DNA from 3 places in the Paenibacillus sp. LBL genome. Region 3 is predicted to be linked to each of the others. Evidence: riboswitches for the same ligand, from Rfam matches in the RefSeq annotation. Region 3 holds a riboswitch; each other region holds the start of a gene.
What was found. Region 3 has a riboswitch for cyclic di-AMP ahead of ehuB (ectoine/hydroxyectoine ABC transporter substrate-binding protein EhuB). Riboswitches for the same ligand answer to the same signal wherever they lie in the genome.
Positions count from the first base shown of each region.

Region 1: it holds a riboswitch for cyclic di-AMP, as region 3 does, so the genes downstream of both, M2277_RS29980 (C40 family peptidase) here and ehuB (ectoine/hydroxyectoine ABC transporter substrate-binding protein EhuB) in region 3, are expected to answer to the same signal.
Region 2: it holds a riboswitch for cyclic di-AMP, as region 3 does, so the genes downstream of both, M2277_RS29295 (3D domain-containing protein) here and ehuB (ectoine/hydroxyectoine ABC transporter substrate-binding protein EhuB) in region 3, are expected to answer to the same signal.

Region 1 is NZ_JARXYU010000027.1:13,426-19,472, reverse strand. Features, by position in the region: gene M2277_RS29990 (hypothetical protein) at 1-726, shown strand, start outside; cyclic di-AMP (ydaO/yuaA leader) riboswitch at 1,073-1,211, shown strand; gene M2277_RS29985 (C40 family peptidase) at 1,216-1,689, shown strand; cyclic di-AMP (ydaO/yuaA leader) riboswitch at 2,091-2,228, shown strand; gene M2277_RS29980 (C40 family peptidase) at 2,233-2,706, shown strand; gene M2277_RS29975 (GNAT family N-acetyltransferase) at 2,846-3,346, shown strand; gene M2277_RS29970 (c-type cytochrome) at 3,507-3,863, shown strand; gene M2277_RS29965 (4a-hydroxytetrahydrobiopterin dehydratase) at 3,979-4,290, opposite strand; gene M2277_RS29960 (hypothetical protein) at 4,400-4,693, opposite strand; gene motA (flagellar motor stator protein MotA) at 4,885-5,685, shown strand; gene motB (flagellar motor protein MotB) at 5,669-6,047, shown strand, end outside.
Region 2 is NZ_JARXYU010000025.1:11,479-17,525, forward strand. Features, by position in the region: gene M2277_RS29280 (AbrB/MazE/SpoVT family DNA-binding domain-containing protein) at 1-70, opposite strand, end outside; gene M2277_RS29285 (HD domain-containing protein) at 392-1,681, shown strand; gene M2277_RS29290 (TatD family hydrolase) at 1,776-2,540, shown strand; cyclic di-AMP (ydaO/yuaA leader) riboswitch at 2,747-2,961, shown strand; gene M2277_RS29295 (3D domain-containing protein) at 3,234-4,421, shown strand; gene rnmV (ribonuclease M5) at 4,616-5,167, shown strand; gene rsmA (16S rRNA (adenine(1518)-N(6)/adenine(1519)-N(6))-dimethyltransferase RsmA) at 5,164-6,047, shown strand, end outside.
Region 3 is NZ_JARXYU010000012.1:120,178-126,224, forward strand. Features, by position in the region: gene ehuD (ectoine/hydroxyectoine ABC transporter permease subunit EhuD) at 1-552, opposite strand, end outside; gene ehuC (ectoine/hydroxyectoine ABC transporter permease subunit EhuC) at 556-1,209, opposite strand; gene ehuB (ectoine/hydroxyectoine ABC transporter substrate-binding protein EhuB) at 1,211-2,065, opposite strand; cyclic di-AMP (ydaO/yuaA leader) riboswitch at 2,413-2,559, opposite strand; gene M2277_RS22285 (exosporium glycoprotein BclB-related protein) at 3,058-4,005, shown strand; gene M2277_RS22290 (SDR family NAD(P)-dependent oxidoreductase) at 4,076-4,819, opposite strand; gene M2277_RS22295 (flavin reductase family protein) at 4,872-5,486, opposite strand; gene M2277_RS22300 (VOC family protein) at 5,488-6,047, opposite strand, start outside.

The sequences.
Region 1 (6,047 bases), on a different contig from region 3:
CGACTTGTAAAATCAGCCGTCGTTCCCCTTCTGATGCGGTATCCAGACTCTGCACCTAACGAACTGAGCCGGCTATTGTTCTTCTACGAGGGAGAGATGAGCCTGACGTTAAGCAATACGGTCCATACCTACGGATGGCTTCTGGCTGGATTGCTGCTCATCCGGATGGTGCTCACCCCGCTCATACGGGCAGGCATCTTCTATAACCTCCACCAGGAAGCCCAAGGTGAACGCGGCTTGTTCTTCTTCACGGGGATGCAGAAGCTGTGGAAACCCGTGACGATATTCTATCTGATCGAGTTGATCCTCACCTTTGCTCCCGGCTACTGGATTGTGCCCAAAATTCTCCCGATCCTGCTCAACGGCATCCAGGAGCCCGCTCTGCTGCTCCACGCGCTGCCCTATGCGGCAGGCTGGTTCCTGTACGCCTATCTGATTCGGATATCCCTGCTCTATATGCAGTTTGGCCGTATCGGTGATTCAGGTATGATCAGCTCTATTCTAACTCTCTTCAACAATATGGGCACGGCAGTCCTCCTGTCCATAACCGTGGGCGGTGCCGCCGTTGTTATACTTCTGCTCCTTAGCTCTGCCTCACTCATCTGGGCAGGACTAATCGGTTTAATTATTCAGCAGGCCTCTTATTTTCTAAATGGACTTTTCCAAATTTGGGTAATTTCCTCCCAGTATCATCTGTGGAAATCATCATCCTCACAGCACTCCTAGAAGTTACATTTCGTTACAATAGTATGATCGACAGGCTCGCGAATAAACTGTAACCGGAAGCGACATGGATCTTAATCCCTGCCATTTTTACAGAAAATAGGATTTCATTTATCCTCCATATTACAAATTTCAGAGCGCGAAATTACAAAAAAACCCGTTCCAGCATGACTGGGACAGGTTTTTTTGTTTAAATATACACTTTCCTCGTTTGCCAAAATGTTAATACTCTGCTAAAATAACGAATATGTTAGTAACAACTTTGTCATCTTTACTGTAACTTTTGCTGGAACTATGTTATTTCGTTAATCATGTTGGAACGTCAGACGTCAATGAATGGGTTCATCAACATTTTAAGGAGCCGAATTCCCATATCGATTGGGAAGCGGGGGATCCGTTTTGGGTGAATTGATCTCGCAAGAGAGGGATCATAGGGGACCTTCAACCGAACCCTTAAGCTAACCTCGCAGGCATTGGAAGGAGCATTTCGTTTTGAAAAAGAAGTTAACGGCCGTTTCTCTCGGCCTGGCCCTCGCGCTCACATTAGGGACCGGAAGCGCTTTCGCCGATTCCAAATTAAATACCGCAATCAAACCAGCCATTGGTGTATCTTATAAAACAGGTGGAACCACAACAAATGGTTTTGACTGCTCCGGCTTCACCACCTATGTTTACAAGAAGCTTGGTCTCAGCCTGCCACGAACATCTACCGCTCAATACAAGGTAGGTACGGCAGTATCCAAGAGCAATTTGAAAGCTGGCGATCTCGTGTTCTTTAACACATCCGGTAAAGGTGTATCTCATGTGGGTATTTATGTTGGGGGTGGAAAGTTCGCTCATTCCTCATCTTCTCGCGGTGTCATTGTCAGTCCGCTAAGCCAAAGCTATTACGCACAGCGCTATGTGGGCGCTAAGCGAGTGATGAGTCAAAGCACGTACAAATCTGTAGCTGTAAACTACAACTAATTGGAACTTTATTGATTTATCCTTATAAGAGAGCCCTGGAGTTTTGAGATTGTGCCGATCTCACCCAGCGGCTTTTTTCTTTTGTTCACTGTGTATACCTCTATAACGTTTGGGACAACGAAAAAGTTCCCGCTTTTCAAAAAAAATATAAATTTTATTAATCCAGAAACAACTTCATCAGCATTATTGGCAGCCCTTCATAAAGATCCTTACCTTTTATATACCCTTCCCGGCCTTCATTAAACGCATATTGGAAAATAATTGATTATACCTGACACTTCGACAGCTGATGCTATTGAAAAATAGCGAAAGTCATCAAGAAATAATTGCCAAGCTTGTTTGCTGTCTGATAGAATGGGTACAGTAACAACTTTGTCATTAATGTAAGTGCTTTAATACATAGATTACGATTGCCGAATTCCCATGGATATGGGAAGCGGGGGAACCATTTACGGGTGAATTGATCTTGCTGTAAAGGGATCATAGGGGACCTTCAACCGAACCCTCAAGCTAACTCGCAGGCAGCGGAAGGAGCTCTTCATGCTGAAGAAGACGTTATCAGCGGCAGCCCTGAGTATTACGTTACTGTTCACTTCAGGCATTGGCAGCGTGTTTGCCGATAGTGCGCTGGACCAGGAAATTGATAAGGTATTGGGTACAAGATATAGTTATGGAGGTACAACCACGAGCGGATTTGACTGCTCCGGTTTTACCATGTATGTGTATGCCAAACTCGGCCTGAAGCTCCCGCATCAATCCGGCTCTCAATTCGATATGGGGACAAACATAACCCGCAAAGATCTGCGGGCTGGCGATTTGGTGTTCTTCAACACAACGGGGAGCGGTATATCCCATGTTGGCATTTATGTAGGCGATGGCAAGTTCGCCCATGCCTCGTCGAATCGCGGTGTCGTCATCAACCGACTTGCTGAGGATTACTATGATCAGCGTTACGTCGGTGCCAAACGAATCATGAGTGATGATAAGTATGAACAATCGGCCGATACATCATCCTAGATGATAGAGGCTGACGATCCAGTGCACAGACCTACTGCCCGTTAAAGGAGAGCTCGTCTCTCTTTGACGGGCTTTTTCATGCAGCTCGCTCCCTTATATAAAGGGTACATGGATAATATACGAATGGAGGAAACTACCAATGGATGTTACCCCTATTTCATTTCGCGCCGTCATCATGCGTGAGGAACACGCTGAAGAAATATGCACCTGGTCCTATCCCCATCCTTACGATATCTATGGCTTCCTTCCTTGGGAGCAGATGAAAGGGCTCGAGGTGGAATTTGGCGATCCGATCATACGCCAGCAGCAATATATCTCGATTCTGGATGACCAGGATTCTCTGTGGGGGTTTGCCCAGCTGTTTCCCATGCACGAAGTGACACGGATCGGGCTTGGCATGCGGCCTGATTGGTGCGGGCGTGGAATGGGTAAACGATTTATGCAGACCATAACGCAGGAGGCCAGGCGCAGGAGGCCTACGGATGAGATTGATCTGGAAGTAATGACCTGGAATGAGCGTGCGATCCGTGCTTATGAAGGGGCGGGATTTCGCATCACCGATACGTATGAGCGGCTTACTCCGCAGGGAAAAGGCATTTTCCACTGTATGGTGTATGAGCCTCCAGCAAATGAGGAATAGTAATCTTGTCTATATGAAAAAGCACAAATTTGTGTATTTTTTATGAAGCCTCTTTGGATCGTTGCTTTTTTTGTCACAACTGGCTATGCTGTCTAGGGATGTTGGTTTATAATGGAGACAAGTGCAAAAGTGCAGTATACATAGAAGGGACGAAATGACGATGCAAAAATGGATCATGAGCGGATTGTTCTTCGTCGCATGTGCGTTGGCTATCGCGCTGATGTTTACGCTCCCGGGTAAGGAACAGGTAGCCCAGGAAGAGAAGCCGACCATGCCGGAAGTGACTCTCGATGCTGCCGCAGCGGAAGCAACACTGAAAGCAAGCTGCATTAGCTGTCACGGTGACCAGCTTCAAGGCGGCGCTGGACCAGCTCTGAATCAGGTAGGCGGACATATGGATGCAGATGCCATCTTCAACGTTGTAACCAAAGGTCGTAAAGGAATGCCTTCCTTTAAAGATCAGCTGAAGCCTGAAGAAATCGCAAACATCGCGCTGTACCTTGCTGAGAAAAAATAAAATCAGCTTACACGCAAAACACGCTTGATATCCGGAGAACCTACCGGTGCAAGCGTGTTTTTACATTAATTGGGGCCTATGGCGATTCTAACATCCTCATTGTCTCCCGCTTCTATTACTCCGCCTTGCTGTCCTTGGAACGACTCTTCTCGTAGGCCTCGTTAAATTGCTGCGCTTCCTTAATATCCACAGCCGTAATGCCGCCGTCATCCCATGAAGTAAGACGCAGTGTAACAACTTTATAATCTATGGTGATGTAGGGGTGATGTCCGAAAGCTTCCGAAATAGCTGCCACTTCATCAACAAAAGCGATTCCCTTCATGAAGGAGGAAAAGGTATACTTTCGTACAATCCATCTCCCTTGCTCAAACTCCCAACCCTCAAGCTTTTCCAGATGAGCTTCTACTTCTTGCTGCGTATAAAGCATCTTTTATCTTCCTCCCCGAAAAAAACCTATCGTAAAGCCGACTGACACATTGTATTGGCATTCTGTCATCTATTCTATTCTGCCCTGTATCTGTTCATAACTGACGTGATTATACAAGAGCTACAAAGGCCAGTTCTTCTTCACCAATCAAAATATGTATTCGATGGTTGGTCTGGTCATGCATGACAACGCCGCTGCCCACGCTAATAACCGGTTCGGTACCCAAAGCGTAGAACAAATCCTCTGCCAGCGCCTCATGAACCTCCGTTTTCTCGGCCTCGCCCAGATTGTTCCATTCCTCCGCTTCCATTTCAAAGAAGACATAGCTGTCGGAAATTCTCCCAACCGCTTCCGTTAATTCTGCCAGAATTTCGCCGTAATCTCTTCCGTGCTTAACGCCCATCTCGATCACTCCTTTCCTTGCCGTACTTAGCCTCGTTTCCCTTCCTTCCATTATACCGGAAATTACAACTAAAAAAAAAAGCCCGACCTGACGATAAATAGGATAACGCCCCACAAAAGGCGCCCGGTTCTCCATGAGAGCCGCTCTGACGAATGGATTCGTTATTTTATTTCTCACGGATGAGGTGTGGTATGGAAATTTCAACAATTATAGGCTTAATCATCGGTATCGTCGCGGTAGTGGTGGGCATGCTTCTGAAAGGCGCCTCCCTTCTCGCTCTGTATAATCCGGCAGCCTATCTAATCATTCTTGGCGGCACGGCAGCAACCTTATTCATCGGGTTTCCACTAGTCGAGCTGAAAAAGATTCCAAAGCTGGTCAAGATGACCTTTCTCAAACAGAATCTGATGGACAAAACGGACATGATCAAGCTGTTTATGGAATGGGCTTCGATCACACGCCGTGAAGGACTGCTCGCGCTGGAGACCAAGGTCGATGAGATTGATGACACCTTCCTGCGTAACGGTATGCGTATGATCATCGATGGAAATGATCAGGAATTCGTACGCGATGTATTAATGGAAGATATTAATGCCACCGAGGAACGCCATCGCTCTGGCGCCTTGATCTTCTCCCAGGCGGGTATGTATGCACCATCCCTTGGGGTACTTGGAGCCGTTATCGGCCTGATCGCTGCACTTTCCCATATGGAAGATATGGGAGAACTTGCCCATGCGATTGGAGCTGCATTTATTGCTACCCTGCTTGGTATCTTCACCGGTTATGTCATCTGTCATCCCATTGCGAACAAGCTGAAGCGTCTATCCAAACGCGAAGTTGAAATCCGCTTGATGATGGTAGAAGGCCTGCTGTCCATTCAATCCGGTGTGTCCACCATCGCAATTAATCAGAAGCTCTCCGTGTTCCTGACACCGTCCGAACGGGCTGAGCTCAGTGAGAGGGAGGCTGGTGCTAGTGAGCAAAAAGACTAGGCACGAGCCGCATGAGGAGCATGCCGATGAATCCTGGCTCCTTCCTTATGCAGACCTTTTGACATTGCTTCTGGCCTTGTTCCTGGTGCTTTACGCCATGAGCGCGACCGATGCACGCAAATTTCAAGAGATGAGCGAAGCCTTCAGCGTTGCTCTCACCGGGGGTACCGGCGTGCTGGATTACAGCAAAACGCTGCCCAGCGAAGATCCGCCGAACGTTAATGATCATAAGGCATCGTCCCCTAACGTTCCCGCTACAACCCCTGACCAAAGACGGGCTGAGTTAATGCGCCAAGAACAAGAGGACCTGGAGAAACTGAAGAAGCAGCTTGATAACTATATTAAAAATAACGGTTTAACTT
Region 2 (6,047 bases), on a different contig from region 3:
GTAACTCAATTGGAATGACGACCCGTCCAAGCTCATCGACTTTCCTTACAATTCCTGTTGATTTCATCATAACTTATAAATGCCCCTCTCGCCATAATTTAAAAAAGTCATAATTCGACATAGTTCTAGTTTTTATGTTATTTATAGTACCAACGATTCCCAAAACAGTCAACCTATATTTTTGAAAAATCGGAACCTATTTACGAAAGTATAGTGAACAAAACCCTTGTATAACAAAGGAATTACCATAATCGAACCAATTATTGTTGCAATTTTCTATTTGTCGATTTGGAAAGCGCGTTTTTACCTTATTCGACATTGTTCGACATTAGTTGTCAAAAGAAGTGTTAAACGGCCATATCCACATCAAAATGATAAGGAGATGAGATGGATGCATTCCCCAATATCGGAAGAAAAAGTGTTCAAGGATCCAGTCCACAATTATGTTCATGTGCAGGACGATATCATATGGAGGTTAATCAATACGCCGGAATTCCAGCGGCTCCGCCGGGTCAGGCAGCTTGGGACCTCTTACCTGACTTTCCACGGAGCGGAGCACAGCCGATTCTCTCATTCTCTGGGTGTCTATGAAATTACGAGAAGAATCATCTCTCAATTCGAACGGAGAGGGTATTCTGACTGGCCAGCCGAGGAACGGCATGTGGCTCTCTGTGCGGCGCTGCTGCATGATTTGGGACACGGGCCTTTTTCCCACTCTATAGAAGAAGCCTTCAATATGAACCACGAGGATTGGACATGCCGGATACTGCTTGGTGATACTTGTGTTAACAAGGTTCTGCAGGAGCTTGGGGCAGATTTTCCGGAGAAAGTGGCTTCCGTCATTAACAAGACGTATGATAAGCCGATTGTCATGAACCTGGTAACCAGTCCGCTTGATGCAGACCGCATGGATTACCTGCTGCGGGATGCGTATTATACGGGAGTGAATTATGGGACCATTGACATCGACCGGATATTGCGGATGCTGCGGCCGTTCCGTGACCGCGTGGTGGTCAAGGAATCCGGCATGCACGCCGTGGAGGATTATCTGATGTCGCGGTACCAAATGTACTGGCAGGTGTATTTTCATCCTGTCACCCGAAGTTCGGAGATCATCTTGCGTCAAATTTTTCGTCGTGCAAAAGAGTTGCATGACAACGGGTACGCTTTCCGGTTTATGGTCGAGCCGCTTCCGGCCCTGTTTGAAGGCAATATCGGTGTAAATCAATACCTGCGCCTGGATGAAGCACTTATTCAGACGGCATTTCTGCAATGGACCGAGGAGGAAGACAAGCTTCTTGGCGAATTATGCGGCCGTTTCATGCACCGGAAGCTCTATAAATATGTAGAAATCGACAATATCGATTTGGAGACCATCGACGGGATACGCCAAGCGTTTCGCGATGCGGGGCTGCATCCGGAATATGACCTGGAGATTGATTTTCCAACCGATCTTCCTTATGATAAGGTTCATTCTGATATGCCGCTTAACGAGAAGCAGATCCTGCTTCTGGATCGGCATGATGAGCTGCGGGAAATTTCCGAGGTGTCCGATATTGTACGCTCTATCAGCGGCATTCATAAAGGGCGATATCATCTTTATTTTCCGGAGGAGAAGGTGTATCCGCTACTGGAGCAGATGCCGGAGAAGATAGGTGAGATTTTTAAGCAGCAGAATTAACTTGGTGATCAGGACAACCGCAGCATGATGGGTATAAGCAGTGCTGCAGGAAAATATACGACAAGGAAACGACAGGAAAGGAGAGGGTAATATCATGCTGTTCGACACGCATACTCATCTGGATGCTCCCCAATTCGACGAGGACCGGGAGGAAACCATCGCGCGGGCGCTTGAAGCCGGCGTGAGCCGGATGATTAACATCGGATTTAACCGGGAGACCATACCGACCACGATGAAGCTGGCAGAGAACTATGACTTTATATATGCAGCGGTAGGCTGGCATCCTGTAGATGCCATCACCATGGAGGATCAGGATCTGGATTGGATCGCCTCCCTATGCAGTCATGAGAAGGTGGTGGCTATCGGGGAGATTGGTCTGGACTATTATTGGGATACATCCCCAAAAGAAGTACAGCATCAAGTATTCCGCCGCCAAATCGGACTGGCTCGGGAACTGAACATGCCCATTGTCATCCATAACCGGGATGCACATGAAGATATCGTAAAGATTCTGAGGGAGGAAAAAGCCGCTGAGGTCGGCGGTGTAATGCACTCCTTCTCCGGGAGCTGGGAAACGGCCAAAATGTGTCTGGATATGGGATTCCATATTTCATTTGGAGGACCGATTACCTTCAAGAATGCGAAGCAGCCTAAAGAGGTATTGGCGCAGGTTCCACTCGATCGATTATTGATCGAAACGGACTCGCCTTATCTGACCCCCCACCCCTTCCGCGGGAAGCGAAATGAGACCGCTTATGTAAAATTAGTGGCGGAGACCGCAGCCGAGATTAAGGGCATGTCCTTAGAGGAATTGGCCCAAATTACCACCAAAAATGCACTGGAACGATTTGGCATTTAACGAAATTGAGAGCAAAAGCGATGAAAAAGAGAGCATTTTCGATTAATTAAAGTTTTTTAATCAGAAAAGGCGTTGATATTACAATATTTTAACCATTTACATCAGAAAATGTGGTTGATTGTTGCTTTACAACCTGCATGTAAACAGGATATCATCTTTTCAGTGATAAGAAGCTGCGATGTGCAGATCGCCAGCCGAATATTTCATGAACCGTCTCGCTTAATCTCCGAAATTCTGGAGAACGGGGGAACCGATACCGCCGTGCATACAGGTCTGAATGCACCAAGCCGTATTTGATTTCTTTATCGGGTCTTTGGGGTGAATTTGAAGGATCTCGCCATGAGCGGGTATCCGGATATAGGGCGTCTCTCTTACGTCCGAACCCGACAGCTAACTCCGTAAGCGAAATAAGAGGGGAAATCTCGTGCATACCATTTCCATGATTCTAATCATCAGGAAGCCACGTTAGAGCCTCTAGTACTCTTTCAATGGCTTTCTTTTATTTTTGAATAATGGTGAAGGGATCATCATACTCTTGGTAATCAGGAGGTGGTGGTAGATGGACGGGAAGACGGGAATTGACGCAGGGTGTTAGATAGATAGCAGGGCGCCTTGTGAGAATAATTGCTATAGTCACGTCAAATGCATTCATGCGTTACTGAAGACGGCGGGACTATGAAGGAGGATGGAATAGTGGGCATTTTTCAACCTGAAGAAACCCATGAATCACAATCATCCAGCATGTCTTACGCATTGAGATGGAAGCATGACAATTTGCGTCAATTGATGTTGCTCGGCACGATGGGAGCCGTTACGGTATCACTTCTCGTTTCGTTGATTGTACATGATCAGACAGGCAAGGAAGTTCAGCTTGTGGTCGATGGTCGTGTCACCACAGTAGAAACACGTGGATCATTGCTGCAGGAATTGCTGGATGAGCAAGCGATCACGTTGAGCCCAGAGGATCAGATTTCGATGCCTCTAAACGGTGCGATCCAGGACGGCGACCGGATCATCATTGAACGGGCAGTTCCAGTCAAGGTTACAGTTGGCAGCAAAACCAAAACCATATTTACATCCCAGGATACGGTTGATCATGTACTGAAAGAAGCTGGCATTACGATCCAGGGTGAAGATATAGTACAACCGGCACAGCATACGAAACTTACCAGCGATATGAGTATCAACGTCGTGCGCGTTACGAAACAAAACGTTAAGGAAACAGAAGACCGGGAATTTCGTGTGATTAAGACAGCCGATCCATCGCTCGAAAAGGGTGACAACCGCGTGATTCAGCGGGGTGAGTCCGGCATCATGGTAAATCACTATGAGAAGGTCTATCACGATGGCAAGCTGGTTTCCAAGACCAAGGTTTCCCAGGAGATTGAGCGCAGAACGAAGGACAAAATTATTGCTGTAGGCACGAAAAAAGTGGAGAAACCCGCTATTGCTCAAGTGGCAGCCACCGATGTGAAAGCAACACCGGCTAAACTCTCCGGCACGAAAAAGGTAACAACCGCCAAAGCGGTGGAGAATAATGTGGCTTCTCGGGCAGGCGTTGATTTTAAATACAAAAAGGTATTGAACAACGTGTCGATGACGGCGTATTCTGCCGAGCAGCAAGGAATCGGCACTCGGACAGCATCCGGAACACGTGTGACGGAAGGTCGGACGATTGCGGTAGATCCTAATATCATCCCCATCGGATGGTGGGTGTATATTGAAGGCATCGGCTTCCGTCGTGCGGAAGATACGGGCGGTGCCATCAAAGGAAATAAAATTGATGTTTATTACGATTCGTTGAAATCCGCCATGAATTTCGGACGTAAAAGCGGCCGTACTGTTTACGTGATCGGTCCGGTTAAACCTGAATTGAACTAAACGAATGAATTCCAATTTACAATGCCATTCTAATGCTATACTATTTAGCTTATAATAAATGATGATGAAGAAGAGGGAATCTTTCCTCTTCTTTTGTTTTGTAAAAAACGAGTAATAATATAAGGCCTATGGGGCTTGAAGCTGACCATTCGCTGTACAAGCCGGCCTTGCTTGGAAAGGAAGAGAGCAATCGCATGATTAAAGAAGTAATCGTTGTGGAGGGCAGGGACGACACGGTAGCCATTAAACGGGCCGTGGACGCGGATACGATCGAAACGGGCGGTTCTGCCATCAATAAGCAAATCCTTAAACGCATCGCGCTTGCCCAGGAGCGCAGAGGCGTTATTATATTAACGGACCCCGATCATGCAGGAGAGCGGATTCGGAAAATCGTGGAGCAGGGCGTGCCAGGCTGCAAACACGCCTTCATTCCGGAAGAGGACGCTACCCGAAAAGGGGATATCGGCGTTGAGAACGCCTCTCCTGAGGCCATTTTGCGTGCGCTGGAGCGGGTCCACACCTCCTTCGAGGGCAGAGAGAGCCTGATCAGTCTGGAGGACATGATGGAGGCCGGTTTATCGGCCCATCCGGAGGCAGCGGCAAGACGGATGGCGATGGGAAACCTGCTGGGCATCGGATATTGCAACAGCAAGCAGTTTCATAAACGACTGGCCACGTTTCAAATATCACGTGAAGAATTTCTGGCCGCGCTGACGCAGCTGGAAGAGGGGGGCGTAAAATCATGAGCCGGTTCGAGGATATATCAACACCAAGACGGACGAAGGAGATCATCTCACGTCATGGATTCTCCTTCAAGAAGAGTTTGGGTCAGAACTTTCTCATCGATCAGAATATTCTCTACAAAATCGTGGAAGCCGCAGGATTAGATGAGGATAAAGGAGCGCTAGAGATCGGTCCTGGCATCGGAGCATTGACGGAGAAGCTTGCACAGACTGCGGGAACGGTTACAGCGATAGAGATCGATCAGCGCTTGATTCCGATCCTGAGGGAAGTGCTGGAGCCTTATGAGAACGTGAAGGTTCATCATGGGGACGTATTGAAGGTGGACCTTCATGAGTTGTTCCAACAAGACTTTGGGGGTGTATCGAAAGTCAGCGTCGTTGCGAATCTTCCGTATTACGTGACAACGCCGATTCTGATGAAGCTGCTCGAGGAGAAGCTGCCGCTGGAGAATATCGTCGTGATGATCCAGAAAGAAGTAGCAGAGCGTATGGCTGCGGCACCGGGAAGCAAGGATTACGGGAGTCTCAGCATCGCCGTCCAATATTACAGTGAGCCTAAGCTGGTCTGTATCGTGCCGCATACCGTATTTATTCCGCAGCCCAATGTCGCTTCGGCTGTTATTCGCCTAGCCGTACGGGAAGAGCCACCTGTCAGCGTAGAAGACGAAGGGTTTTTCTTCGAAGTGGTACAGGCTTCTTTTGCACAGCGGCGGAAGACCATCGCCAATAACCTGAAGAGCCGGTTCTTTGCGGGTGAAGGACGTGAGCGGCTGGAACAGCTGCTGCAGGAAGCGGGAATTGTGCCTTCACGGCGCGGAGAGACACTCAGCATCGAAGAGTATGCCAAACTTAGCAATGTGCTCTACAACGCCGATATTCGATA
Region 3 (6,047 bases):
ACGAAACGACTGGGAAACGATATTCTTGGCTGTCAGCATCATCTCAACAAGCGTAATGGCACACAGAATCGGTGTTTCCTTAAACATGACAATCAAATAATTGCCCAGCACCGGAATAATAGGCGGCACCGCTTGCGGCAGAATAATGCTCCGCCAGGTTTGGGCTTTCGTGTAATTCAGAGCAGTTGCAGCTTCCCACTGCCCCTTGGGGACCCCTTCGATGCCAGAACGATACACTTCGGACAGATACGTGCTGTAATGCAGCCCAAGACCGATCACCCCGGCATAGAAGGCCGGAATGGAGATTCCGGTAAGGAGCGGCAGACTGTAGTACAGGAAGAAGACCTGAACCAGCAGCGGTGTATTGCGGATAAATTCGATAATACCTTTGGTCATGAGCGACACAGGCTTCCACTGGCTTCGAGCAGCAAAGGCAAGCAGCAGCCCGATTATCAAGGCCACCACAAAAGCGCAGAGCGTCACCCATACCGTCATTTTTAATGCACTCAGCAATTCCGGCAGGATATCAAACACATAATTCCAATCCCACATCCGCTATAGCCTCCCCGCCGTCCATTTACGCTCCAGCAACCGAACTGCCATCGAGACAAGCGTAGCTATGACAAAATACATAAGAAGCAGCAGCACCAGAATCTCGGATGTCCAGGAAATATAGTTGTTGCGCAGCACCATGGCCTGATACGTCAGATCCGCCATCGTGATGAAATAGACAAGTGACGTAGATTTGATGAGTTCCACCAGCTGATTTCCGAATGGCGGGAGCATTCGCAGTGAAGCTTGAGGCAATATAACATTCCACATCCTTTGCCATGGCTTCATATTAAGCGCCACCGAAGCTTCCCACTGTCCTTTTGGAACAGCCAGCACCGTGCTTCGGACAATCTCGGAGCCATATGCGCCAAAGTTGAATCCAATCGCAAGGATGGCTGCCAGCATTTTGGGAAGCTCAATGCCGATAAACGGAAGAGCAAAATACAACCAGAACAGCTGCACCAGCAAGGAGGTTCCCCGAAAGATTTCCACATACACGGCTGTAACCGTGCGGACGATCCACAGCTTCGACAGTCTGGATAAACCGGCTGCGAAGGACATGGCAATGGCCAGAACAGCTGAAAAGAAGGCGACCAAAACCGTAATCTCCGCTCCTTTCAGCAGAGTAGGAAGAAAATCGATCCATGAATTCGGCATACTATTCACCGCAAAGCGCAGCGGCTGTCATCTCGCCCGGCAGCTCTTCTTCGGTAAATCCAAACTTCTGCAAGATCTCCAGCAGCTCACCTGACTCCTTCATTTTTTCAAGCTCCGCATTATAAGCCTCCTGGAATTCGGTATCCGCTTGACGGAATGCCGTGGCCCCATAGCCCCGAACGCTTTCACCGTCGATGACCGGCTGTTCGAAATCCGCGACGCGTTCGATGTTGTCATCGCTGGCCGAATCCAGCATCGCCTGCAGGGACGGTCCCGTCATGGTAATCGCCTGCACCCGGTCTGCCTGGAGGGCACTGATGGCCGAGGCCTGATCGGGAACCTGTATGATCCGGTCCGAAGGGATGCCTGACTTCTCCATATAGCCGATTTCAACCGCGCCAGTCATGACGGCCACCTTCGCCTGATCATCCTTGGCAATATCTTCGTAACTTCCGAGTCCACTTGGATTCCCTTGCTTCACGGCAAGAGCTTCCCCTATGCTGTACTCCGGATTAGCAAACAAAACGGCGGAGCAGCGGTCCGGATTGATGAACATGCCTGCAGTGATCAGGTCAAACCGTTCCGCCTGAAGCCCGGCAACCAGGGAGCCGAACTCCGTAAGCTCACCTCTCATCTCCTTAATGCCAAGTCGCTCCAGAATGACACGGGCAATCTCAACGGCTTCGCCTGTAAGCTCCCCGCTGGCCTCTTTGTAGGCATAAGGCTTTTCATTGGCAAAACCTACGGTAATGTACCCCTGCTCTTTGGCCCGTTCCAGCGTGCTCCCCTTATCGCCGCAGGCCGCGAGCGATACCACCATAACCAATGACAACAACAGCACAACAACTTTCTTCAACACCTTCCACAACCTTTCGCAATGACTTTGTCGTTCCTAAAAACGGCATGATGAAATTATCCATGTTAACACATGTGTTAACTCGGATATGTGACATTCAGACACACTTGCACAGTCCGGGGGCTCAGGGGAGAGGTTGCATCCATTTCCCTGTGCCTTGTAAACCCAAACCGTCTGACTGATTCAATTGGCTAAACATTAGCAGGCATTGCCCTCCTCTTTTGCAGAATACAAAAAGACCACCAAACAGGGGATCTAGACATAGCTCCGCCAGCAGGGGGTCAAAAAATAGAGAAAAGGCCCCTATAGAGAATAAAGGGCCTTTGTTATGAACATCCATTATGTATACAAGACCCATCCACTGCTGACGAGGTTAGCTGACGGACTCGGGTAAGATGGTACCCTACACTCGTGAATTCAAGTGACTCGCCCCTGATGAAACTGGTTCCCCCGCTCTCCGGAAATGTATGCCGGAAACTAAGCGTGTGTTCATGATAAAGGGAAGCTCAGTAAAAGTCAAACCCCTGGAGCTGCATTTTCTGGAAATTCGGAGGTGAAATCAGCGCTCTTCCAAGGCATATTAGTAGCCATAATCTCCACAAATTCAGGGCTGTCCCCTGCCTGTCGCCTCCTTGTTCGGAGGTGTGTTTTTCGCTATACAGCAGGCATTGCGCCCATCAGATAACAGATAATTCATGCGGTAGATCATTCATGACATGAATCATGAACGATGCAGAGGGGACAAGCCCTCAACTTCGAAACAGAATTTTTTTTTTCAACACGATCCATTATAAGCTTTGTTAGCCCCCAATTTCGCTATTCCAATATCATCACGATCGCTTTTTTTCGCTATTCGTTTATAGACTGATTCCTCAGAGGCTATCGTACATTCTTAAAATAATAGGTATATATCTATCATTTATAAGCTGTTAACCCATGCGGCTAAGAGAGCATTTGCGTAGTATAAAGCAAATCTAAAGGAGGTGCTTGATTTGGATCGTTCTTCTAGAAAGAGAAAATTGTGTGCTCTTAAAAAGATAGAGAAAAAAGTACTGCACGCCAAGAAAAAAAGATGTCCTGATAACGGCAATAGTGGTAAAGGTGGACACAAGCCGATTCGTCGCCACTGTGTCAGAGGTCCCCGCGGACCGGTTGGACCGCAGGGACCTCTTGGACCAGTCGGACCTGTGGGGCCGGTTGGAGCTCTTGGACCCGTTGGACCGGTCGGGCCAGCTGGGCCAATTGGGCCTGCTGGACCTGCTGGATCGTCAACAGGCATTCCGGGTCCAACAGGACCTGCAGGACCCGTTGGACCTGTTGGACCTGTCGGTGCTGCTGGAGCTGCTGGAGCGATCGGACCCGTTGGTCCTGCTGGAGCCGTCGGCCCTACTGGGCCAACAGGGGCTACTGGGTTGCCAGGTGGAGGAGCGATCATTCCTTTCGCATCCGGCATACCTCTTGCGCTTACAACCATTGTTGGAGGTTTGGTCGGAACGGTTGGTCTCGTAGGCTTCGGTATTTCGGGTCCAACCGTTACGCTCGCTGGCGGAACGATCGACCTTACGGGTGCGGGAGGTACTGCGCTTGACTTTGCTTTCAATACGCCACGCGCAGGCACCATCACGGCAATTTCCGCAACCTTCAGCAACACCTTGGCACTCGACCTGCTTGGAACTACTGTTACGGTCACAGCCCAGCTGTACAGCGCTCCGGCTACAAGCAATATCTTCACGCCAATCCCCGGTGCCCTTGTCACATTGGCTCCTCCATATACCGGCGCAGTCACATTGGGTACGGTCAGCAACGGCTTCTTGGATGGCCTGGCTATTCCGGTTGCAGCAAATACCCGCTTGTTGATGGTATTCTCCACAACAGCAACAGGTCTGACTCTGATCACTGCAACTGCCGGTTACGGCAGTGCTGGCGTCAGCATTATATAATTTGCCCTATCCCGTATCTGTCATATATAACAAAGAAGCCCCGAGCATGCTCGGGGCTTCTTCATATGGTTTAAACCGCTGTATATCCGCCATCCACCAGCAAGGTGGTGCCAGTAATAAAGGATGCGTCTTCGCTGGCAAGAAACAGCACGGCTTTAGCTACTTCTTCAGGCTGCCCCAAGCGCCCCATCGGATGCAGGCCGACCAAGTGCTGCGTGATCGCTTCAGTTCTTCCCTGAATAAGCGGAGTATCGATATAACCCGGGCACACTGCATTGACCCGGATTCCTCTGGAGGCATAATCAGCGCCCATCGACTGCGTCAGCAGCTTAACGCCGCCTTTAGCCGAAGCATATGCGGTTACTCCTGCTTTTCCGACATGGCTATGGATCGATCCGCAGTTTACAATAGCCCCGCCCGATCCCTGGGATAACAGCTGCTGGATTACATATTTATCACAGAGAAACACGCCTGTAAGATTAATATCAATCGTTCTCTGCCAATTCTCCATCGTTAACTGATCTGCGGGAGCGTCATGCGCAATGCCTGCATTCGCAAACAAGATATCCACACGCCCATACTGCTTGACCGTCTGTTCAACCATGTTGGCAACATCCTGCTCCTTGGTTACATCGGTTTTGACAAACAGGGTGTTAAACCCCGCTGCACTTAATTCGTCTGAAACAGCTTGTCCCCGGTCAGAGAAATCCGCAATAACAACGCTGGCTCCCTCTTTAACAAAAAGCCTTACCGTTGCCTCGCCAATCCCGCTGGCGCCTCCTGTTACGATAACAACCTTCGATTGAAATCTCATCCGTTAACCACTCCTCCTATATCGTTGAATTATTTATCGTATCTCGCCTGCGTTATAATGGCCGCTCAATGGTGAACATATCTCCCAGAGCAGCATAGATGTTCCCCGCCATACGGCTCACAGGCTTCAGCTTGGCAGCGTCAATCCGGCCCTTCTCGTAGAGTTCCTCCTCCGATACGTGAAACCTTACCACGCGGACGATCAGCAGATCAGCAGCTGGCCTCTGTTCTGCGTCATTCAAGGCAACCGCCTGTTCCAGTACACATTCCATGCGAATCTTGCTTTCCTGAATGCCGGGAACGGCAACAGCCTCACTGGCCACCGGCGTCAGATTCGTTCGTTCAATCTCGCTTTCATGCGGTAGAAGATTCGCAGCCGTTTCATTCACGGCTGCCACGTTATCTTCGTCCACGATATGGATGACAAGCTCACCCTTAAGCATGGCATTCCTCGCCGTATCCTTTGCAATGCCATTCTTTCGCTGAACCGAAACGGATAGCATGGGAGGATTGCTGGACACAATCGAGAAATAGCTGAACGGCGCCGCGTTCAGCACGCCATCCGCTGATAATGTGGTAACAAAAGCGATCGGTCGAGGGACAACACTGCCAATCAAAAGCTTGTAATTGTCCCGTTCGTCTTGGACTTTTGGATCAATGGATATCATTTCACTTGCCCCTCTCCAGTGTACGAATTTGGATCGGCTCCAGTCCTTCCTCAATTCGGAGGCGTTCCGGCTCCAACCACGCAGGAAGTTTCAATCGTTCACCCAATGAACGGAGATCCTCATCCATCGTAAATCCAGGCACATCCGTGGCAATCTCAAACAATATGCCCCCTCGTTCCCTAAAATATAACGATTTAAAATAATTGCGGTTCATCATATCGGTGGATGCGTACCCGTACTTCTTCATCCATTCCTTCCATTCACTGAGTTCCATATCATCTTTTGCCCGCCAGGCAATATGATGAGCAGTTCCGGCACCTCCAGCGCCCCAAGAGATATCCCGCATCGGAAGATCAATCATATTCCCGCAGGGTCCCGCGGACGCATACCGGGCATAGTTCACATCCTCCCCAATGAATGTAAGTCCTAGTACCTGCTCAAGCGCCTCCTTCGTTTCCTTCCACTTGCTGCTGAACAGCACCGCACCGCCGAATCCTTTAATTGCTGTCTCCGAAGTAATGTCATCCACGCTCCACCCGCTCATCGATCCGCTGTCCCGCT